DNA from 2 places in the Arthrobacter sp. 01N442 genome. Region 2 is predicted to be linked to the other one. Evidence: riboswitches for the same ligand, from Rfam matches in the RefSeq annotation. Region 2 holds a riboswitch; the other holds the start of a gene.

Region 1 (4,181 bases), on a different contig from region 2:
CCGCATTCGCCGGGCTCGACGGCGGGATCGTCGAGGGGGCCCTGCTGGCCTTGCAGGCGGGAGCGCAACTCCGAGCTCCTGGAGACACGTCCGGTGCCCTCATGGTTTCCGTTGATGGCCGACTCCAGCAGGACCATGAGTTCCTCATCGGAGAGCACACCTTCCGCCGTCGACGCCGGGACAGGCGCGCTCGCGGGGACCGATCCGTTCCCGTCAGGTGGTGAGGGCGGATCCGGCGTGCAGCCGGTGACCGCCAGAGCGGCGGCAGCGCAGGCAAAGAGCCAGCGACGTGACCGTGAAACAGGCCCACCGGCATTTCGGGTTGTTGCAGCACCTGGACACACGACTGGACTCCCTGCCGTCGAAAGATGTGCTGAGCCCATGTTCCGCCGCGGGGTTGGACGGCACCAGAGGATTTGTGCCCCTCGGCGCACGACAGGCTGGTGTCCCGCCGTCCGGGCCCGCTTAGGCTCTGCAGCCCTAGCCGGGTCAGAATGGATCCATGAGCCAGGCCGGGGACTTCATCGATGCGTGCCTGCAGCGTGAGAGCTCATGGCAGCGCGCCGAAGAAGCGCGGGACCGGTATGGACCGGACCTGGCGAGTTACGGCTGTTCCGTCGGTGCCGTCCGCGGCACGGTCCGGGATGCGCTCCGCCGCTACCGGGACCTTGACCGTGACGAGATCGCGGCGCTGAGCTCGGAGTTGTGGGCGGTCCCGGTTTTCGAACGCCGCCTCGCCGCCGTCGTCCTACTGCAATCCCGCGTGGCTGTGTTGGACAATTCGGACCTGACCCGGATCGAGGGCTTCGTCCGTACCGCTCGCCTGCGTGAGCTGGCCGACCCGTTGGCAATCGACGTCGTCGGGCCGCTGCTGGCGGGGCTGGATCCCCAAAGCCGGGCCCGCGCGGACGCTGTGATGGGCCGCTGGCTGCAGGACCCGGACGACTGGTTGCGACGCGCGGCCCTGATGGCGCCGCTCCGTGAGCTTCGATCCGGCGCGGGCGACTGGGACCGCTTTGTGCGCGATGCCAGAAAGTGCTTCGCGCCCAGTGCCGGGAGCGGGACGGAGGCCCACGTCGGTGACTCCTGCCTGGTCCGGGATGCGGTCTCACATGTCGTCGCCGAGGTGCGGAAACGCCGCCCTGAGCTGCGTCTTTAGCGAAGCGGGTACTAAGGCTCTCGCGGGAGGCACCGCGGCGGGGTCAAGCTGAAGCGGTGAAGACCTTCCAGGCGCGGCGCTGGGCGCGCCAGCTCAGTTGGACCGTCGTTGCAGGAACGCTGTTGGCCGGGTGCTCGGCCGGCCCCGGCTCGGGGCCGGGCACAACCGGCGCCCCCACGACGGGCGCCGCCACGACGGGCAGCCCCACGACGGAAACCCCCACGACGGGCACCCCCGGTCCGGCCAGCGGCCCGGCCGGAAAGCCGACGGCTGATGGGAATCGGGACTACACCGACGCACGGCTGCAGGCGCTGCTCCGGGGAGTCAAGCTCGATGGCATCGGCCAGCTCCAGGCAGATGACCCCCGGGCCGTGGCGTCGGGCGCGCTGGGTGATTACCACGACGCCTCCGACCCGAAACGCGGCGCTGCGCCGGGCAAGTGCGAGCTCTTCGACAGTTACCTCATGTTCAACGCCGCCAACGGCAGCCTGGCAAGCGGCCTCCTGATTCCGTCCACGCCCGGGGACCAGGACGCGATGAAGATGACCGGAACCTACCGCTCCCTCAGCGCCGTCCATCCCGCGTCTTCAACCGGGCGGTCCGAATTCCAGCAGCGGCGCGATGCCTATGGTTCATGCAACACCGTGAGGGAAATCTCCCTGCTGCCCGGCAAGCTGCAGATGGATATTGTCCGGCTCTCGGCGAAGGTCGACGGAGAGCAGTCATTCGCGGTCTCGCAGCTCACCTCCGACGGCGCGCGGGTCGGCGCAATCTACGTGGGGGGCAGCAAATCCGGGGTGGACGTGATCTACCGCCAAACCGTCAACGGCAACGCGGCGCAGACACTCGACGCCGATGCCGCCGCCAGGCAGGGCGCCGACGTCGTCAACCAGGTGCTCAGCAGGTTGCCCTAGCGCTGCGGCCGGCGCTCCACGACGGCGTATGCCTTGCCGTCGAGGAACTGCCAATCGGTCACCACCATGAAACCGAGCGTGTCCACACGGTCGTTCAGGACGTGGACATCGAAGCCGCCGTCGCGCGGTTCGGCGTCCCACGTCGCCACATGGATTTCCTTCTCCTCGAGAATCAGCAACTCGGTGTTGACGTCAAAATCCTCCTGCGACTCATCGCTGAGCTGGCAAATCGCGACACAGTGGCTGTTCATTTCGTGCCTCCGCTCGGGGAACGCTGGGTGCCTTCATCCTATGGCGGACGACCGCCGGAGCCCTAGGCCTTGTCCGCAAGGGGACACAGCGGACTGTCCGCGCGAGCACACGGCCCCGTTATCTGAATGTGACATTCAGGCCATGGGCCGTTACCGTGGATAGGTGCCTGTTTGTATCCGATACGGGCGCTCCCGAGCCGATTGCCTAACTCTGCCGCGGCCCGGGATCCGAATGCAACCATCTGGCAGAGACGGGGAAACCACTTTCGATCTGCGTTTTTAGCAGGTCTTGGGGTGAAGCCGCACAGCGCCCGCATTGACGGGCCCGCGGCCGGGTGCCTCCCATCCGAATCCGACAGCTCACCTCGCAGGCATTGGGAGAGGCTACAACCATGACTTCAAGCATTACTTCTGCGCGCCATCGTTCCGACGCATCCGCCGGACAGGGCTCAGCATTCTCGGGCAAATCAGGCATCATCGGCCGTCAGGCCGCGGTAGTCTTCGCAGCCTCCGGCCTGGTCCTCACGAGCGGAATGGCCGCCAATGCAGCTGTCGCCCCGGCCGAAAACGAGGCCGCCCCGGCGTCGTCCGTTGACGTCGGCAGCAAGATTTCCGCGCCCGTCACCGCCGATTCCGCGGTCCAGATCAGCTTCGCCCGCCCGGCAGTGACGACCACGCCGGCACCGGTCGTCGCACAGCCGAAGCCTGTTGCAGTCCCGGCAGTCGCCGCCCCGGCCCCGGCCATCGCACCCGCCCCGGCCGTTGCGCCGGCAGCTCCCCAGATCACCGTGCAGGCGAAGTCGGCCGTGGCGCCTGCCCCCGCAGCCGGCGGAGTCAACGCCGCGATGCTCTCTGCTGCCTACAGCCAGATCGGCATCACCCAGGACTGCACCGCCATGGTGGAGAAGGCCCTCGGTGCGGCCGGCATCCACGTGGGCGACCTCGGTCCCCAGCAGTTCATGAACTACGGCAAGGTTGTGGGCACCCCGCAGCCCGGTGACATGATCGTCCAGTCCGGCCACGTGGCCATCTACGCCGGTGGCGGCGAGGTCATCAGCGGCGGCATGAACGGCAGCAACCAGACCATCAAGCACCCGCTTTCCTGGCTGACTGCCACCGGCGGTGTGACCTTCGTCCGCGCCGGCGCATAGCAACAAGCGCAGGAACCTCTTTCCAGGGCCGGGGCCGGCTGCCTTTTCATGGCAGCCGGCCCCGGCTTTTGCGCACGTTTTTCGCCTGCCGGCGATGCTCAGGCGGTATACCGCACCAGGACGACGCCGTTGCCAAACGTACGGGTGCCGGCGAGGCTCAGCGCGGTCCTGTCGTCAGAGTCCTTGAATAGCGGGTTCCCGCGTCCAATCAGCACCGGGTGGACGTAGATCCAGTACTCGTCGATGAGTCCGAGCCGGCGGAAGGTAGCGGCCAGGTCCGCCCCGCCGAGCGCCAGGCTTCCCCCGGGTTGCGCCTTCAGTGCCAGCACCTCATCGGCGACGACGTCGCGCGCCACCGTGGTGTTCCACCCCGCCCGCTCCAGCGTCCTGGAATAGACGATCTTCGGCATGTCCCGCCAAATTTTTGCGAACTCGGCCTCGGCTGGGGTGCTGGAGGGATCCTGATCCGCCGTCGGCCAGAATCCGGCCATCAGTTCGTAGGTGACGCGGCCGTCCAGGAAGGCGCCCATGGTGGCGAGCTGCTCGTTGAAGTGGGTGTGGAGTTCCTCGTCGACCATGTGCCAGTCGATCTCGCCGTTGGGGCCCTCGAAGAAGCCGTCGAGGGACACCTGTATTGCCAGGATGATCTTCCGCATGGCCGAGAGCTTACGCCGCGAGGATCCCTGGCGGGAGGCTGTAGCGTGAC
Region 2 (4,181 bases):
CTTGATGATCGAGGACTCGGCGAGGAACGGGGCCTTGTTGGTGGCCGCGGCGAACTTGGAGCCGAACTCGCCGAAGGAGAGGTGCTGCGCCTTGTTCTCCACCAGGCCGAAGCTGGCGATGTCCCAGAACGCCGTGGAACCGCCGACGCCGAGGATGACCTCGTAGCCTTCGGGGGCGCGGAAGAAGTCACTCAGGCCGGTACGGACCGACCCCACGAGGTTCTTGACCGGTGCCTGGCGGTGCGAGGTTCCCAGCAGCGTCGCCGACGCCGCGGACAGGGCCGCCATCTGCTCGGGCCGGACCTTCGACGGGCCGGCGCCAAACCGCCCGTCCTTCGGCAGGAGGTTCGCAGGGATGGTGATGCTGGTGTCGCTCACAGTGGCTCCAATTTTCGGCTGGGTGCGTGGCGTGGCTCGGACGGGCCCCTGCCGGGCGTGGCCGGGACCCGCTATTTATTCTGCCCGACGGCGCCATCCGGGCGGGAACTGCGGCCGTCACAGTCCGGTCATTGAGACGCCGGTGGGGGAGTCCGGCGGGTGCCCTGCGGGAGCCCGCCAAAGGTGCGGGCGGCAGCTCGCACGGGTCAGCCCGAAGACAGGCAGATTATTCGGACAAATTCAAAATAGGCTAGGCTATGCGGTGACGTACGGCGGATCTCGCCGGGGCGCTTCCCGCACGTTGTACGGTGGGAATGACGCAAGGACGGCGCTCGAGGAGCTGAGCTGAATGACGGATCTGATCGATACCACTGAGATGTATCTTCGGACCATCCTGGAACTTGAAGAAGAGAACATCGTCGCCCTCCGCGCCCGAATTGCCGAACGCCTCCGCCACTCCGGCCCCACCGTCTCCCAGACTGTCGGGCGGATGGAACGGGACGGCCTCGTGGTTGTTTCCGGGGACCGGCACCTCGAACTGACCGACACGGGCCGCAAGCGTGCCATCGAAGTCATGCGCAAGCACCGCCTGGCCGAGCGGCTGCTCGCCGACGTGATCGGACTGGATTGGGCCTACGTCCACGAGGAAGCGTGCCGCTGGGAGCATGTCATGAGCGAACGGGTGGAGCGCCGCATCTTCGAAATGCTGGACCATCCGACCGTTTCCCCCTACGGGAACCCGATCCCCGGACTCGCCGAACTGGGCGGGCTCCCGACGCCGGAACGCGGCGGAGTGGTAAACCTGCTGGAGGCGATGGCCGGGTACGGCGCGGACTCCCGGATCACCGTCAACCGCTTGGCCGAGCCGATCCAGGTTGAGCCGGAGCTGTTGCTCCAGCTGGACGAGGGCGGAATCCGCCCCGGCGCCAGGGTGTCGCTGGAGCGCGTGGGCGAGTACATTTCGGTTCGGGTGCCGGACATTGAAGGGGCGCTCGAACTGCCGCCCGAGGTTGCCGCGCACGTCTTCGTTACCCTCGGGTAACCTGGCGTCGTATCCTGCCCCGAAATAGCCGGGGAGTTGTCCACAAGGGAGATCACGGAATTATCACCGTCTGCCTTAATCCCCTATAGTTGATGACTAGCACTGATACTAAAGCGTTATCTGATCCGAAGCCGAGCTCTGCCAGCGGATCAGTAGGCGATTCACCTTCTGGCAGAGGCGGGGGAACCACAACCGGCTGCATAATTCGGCAGCCTTGGGGTGAAGTCCGCTAGCGGCAGGCAAACTCAATCGGGAGCATTCTTGGATGCCCCTGTGCCTGGATGCCTGCACCGGCGGACCGGGTCTTTGATCTCTCTGACCCGAATCCGACAGCTAACTTCGCAGGCTATCCAGAGAGGAACCCTTCTTGACCACCCAGACCGTCAGGGGCCGCCGTCGTGCGACCGGTCCCGCTCCGGAGCCGCGCCCGGCCGCCGTCTTCCTTGACGAGCGCCCGCGCGACGCGCGCCGCGATGAGCGCCGCGGCCGGCGCAGCCCGCTCCGTCAGGTGTCAGACTTCGCCGCCGTCAGCGGCGTCGGGCAGAAGGCCGGCATCGCCTTGGCTGCCACGGGTCTGGTCCTGACAGTTACAGTCCCTGCCACCGGCCCGGTAATGGCCTCCGACCCCGCCCGGTCGGGATCCGTTTCCGCGGCGGCGCAGCCCGAGGTCAAAGCTCCGGCTGCCGAAATCAACTTCAACCGCACGGCCGTCACCACGAAGGGTGACCCGGACATTAAGCTCAAGCAGTTGCTGAGCGCCCAGTCCGTCGGCAGCATCACCCGGGCGGCATCCGCGGGCAGCCTCGGGGCTCCCCTGGACGTCATGGTCACTGCCTCGCCGTTCGGCTACCGGGTCAGTCCCATCACGGGAGCCCTCGGAGAATTCCACCGCGGGCAGGATTACGCAGCCCAGTGCGGCACCCCCGTGCATGCCGCTGCGAGCGGCACCGTAACTTTCTCCGGCTGGCATCCCTATGGGGGCGGCAACCGGGTCGTGATCGACCATGGCAACGGCCTGGAGACCACGTATAACCACTTGTCGTCGTCCGATGTCCACGTGGGCCAGCAGGTCTCCCGTGGTGATGTGGTGGCGATGAGCGGGACCACCGGCGCCTCCACCGGCTGCCACCTCCACTTCGAGGTGATGGTCAATGGAGAAGTTGTTGACCCGCTCGGCTGGCTTTAGCCAAGCCGAGGGACAGCTCGCATTTCTGTGACACGCCGTGATCTGAATGTGACATTGAGTCCCAACTGTTGTACCGTATGAAGCACGCCAACTTCTCCGAAGTTGGCGCTCTTGAGTGGATTGCCTAACTCTGCCACCGCTCAAGGTCCGTTCGCATGACATCGTCTGGCAGGGGCGGGGGAACCAATTTTGGTCTTCGCAAGAAGACCTAGGGGTTAAGTCGCAAAGCTTCCCAGGAAGCAGCGCGGCCGGGTGACTCCCATCCGAATCCGACAGCTCACCTCGTAGGCATTGGGAGAGGCTACTTTCGTGTCTTCACGCCACAATGCTGCGCGTTCTCGCGCTGGCGAGGCTCAGTTGAGCCCGCTGAACTCCATGCTCCGCGTTGCCCTTGCCGGCGCCCGGACTGGTTCACACAACGCAGTTCCCGCTTTTGGCGCGTCTTCGCAGTACACCCTTCGCTAAGAAACCCGTTTCGGGGCGATCCGGCGTACCCCCAAGATGCCGGAGCGTCCTCAGTCCCGCCTGCAAGCAGCGCGGACCCAAGGATCACGAAAGAGAGAACTAGATGACTACTCGTGCAACCATTGCACGCCACCGCGCGGAGGTCACCAAGACCAACTCGCTGGCTGTCATTGCTAAGGCCGTCGGCGACAACGCCGGTGGCATGGGTCGCCAGGCCGCGGTTATCGCTGCTGCCTCCGGCCTGGTCCTGACCAGCGGTATCGCAGCCAACGCTGCCGACACCAACGTTCAGCGTGAATCGGCTTCCGCTTCGGCCATGGAGGTACAGTCCAACGCACCGGCCACGATCTCCGCGGCCTCCAGCATCGCGATCTCCTACGAGAAGCCTGCTGTAAAGACCGCACCTGCCCCGGTCGCCGAGGCTGCCCAGCCCGTCGTCAACGTCCAGGAAGCCGGCACCGCCGCTACCGGCACCGGCACCGCGGCCACCGCATCGCTGGCCACCAAGGCTCCCGCCGCCGTCAGCGGCATGGGCGCCTCCATCGCTGCTGCTGCTTACGCTCAGATCGGTGTCTCCCAGGACTGCACCATGCTGGCCACCAACGCGCTGGCCGCAGTGGGCATCCACTACCACGGCTGGCCGGCAGGTTACCTGTCCCTGGGACGCACCGTGAGTGCCGCAGAGGCTCAGCCGGGTGACCTCGCCTACTACCAGAACGGTGGCATGGGCATGGCCCACATCGCCGTCTACGTCGGCAACGGCATGGCCGTCCACGGCGGCTGGAACGGCGGCACCACCGCGCTGTACAGCGTCAACGTCGGCTCCGGCCCGGTCTTCATCCGCGTCGGCGGCTAGGACTTAGGCGCCTCTAACGCCTGAAGCTTTGCGAAGGACCCCTGCCCCTGCGGCAGGGGTCCTTTGTCATGCGTAGCCGGCAACCGCATCGCGAGCCGAGAGTCCCGTCAAAGAAAAATTCGGCAATCCGGGCCTCCGGTGTTTACTCTTGTGGTGTCGATCCATAGCCCGACCATGCACAGGGCAGCCGGCCCTCGTGCCCCTGGCGGGTGCGGCCGTGAAGAGGTATGCGGATGCGCACTCTCGTTCTGAAT

The links. Region 2 has a riboswitch for cyclic di-AMP ahead of AC1DNC_RS15280 (M23 family metallopeptidase). Riboswitches for the same ligand answer to the same signal wherever they lie in the genome.
Region 1: it holds a riboswitch for cyclic di-AMP, as region 2 does, so the genes downstream of both, AC1DNC_RS12845 (NlpC/P60 family protein) here and AC1DNC_RS15280 (M23 family metallopeptidase) in region 2, are expected to answer to the same signal.

The regions. Positions count from the first base shown of each region.
Region 1 covers NZ_JBFTRD010000005.1:330,215-334,395, forward strand. Annotated here, with positions in the region: gene AC1DNC_RS12825 (hypothetical protein) at 1-158, opposite strand, end outside; gene AC1DNC_RS12830 (DNA alkylation repair protein) at 503-1,159, shown strand; gene AC1DNC_RS12835 (hypothetical protein) at 1,216-2,073, shown strand; gene AC1DNC_RS12840 (hypothetical protein) at 2,070-2,324, opposite strand; cyclic di-AMP (ydaO/yuaA leader) riboswitch at 2,548-2,712, shown strand; gene AC1DNC_RS12845 (NlpC/P60 family protein) at 2,717-3,475, shown strand; gene AC1DNC_RS12850 (dihydrofolate reductase family protein) at 3,574-4,131, opposite strand.
Region 2 covers NZ_JBFTRD010000007.1:205,760-209,940, reverse strand. Annotated here, with positions in the region: gene serC (phosphoserine transaminase) at 1-378, opposite strand, end outside; gene AC1DNC_RS15285 (iron-dependent transcriptional repressor DtxR) at 728-1,420, shown strand; cyclic di-AMP (ydaO/yuaA leader) riboswitch at 1,542-1,783, shown strand; gene AC1DNC_RS15280 (M23 family metallopeptidase) at 1,788-2,606, shown strand; cyclic di-AMP (ydaO/yuaA leader) riboswitch at 2,753-2,911, shown strand; gene AC1DNC_RS15275 (NlpC/P60 family protein) at 3,175-3,927, shown strand; gene AC1DNC_RS15270 (HNH endonuclease) at 4,161-4,181, shown strand, end outside.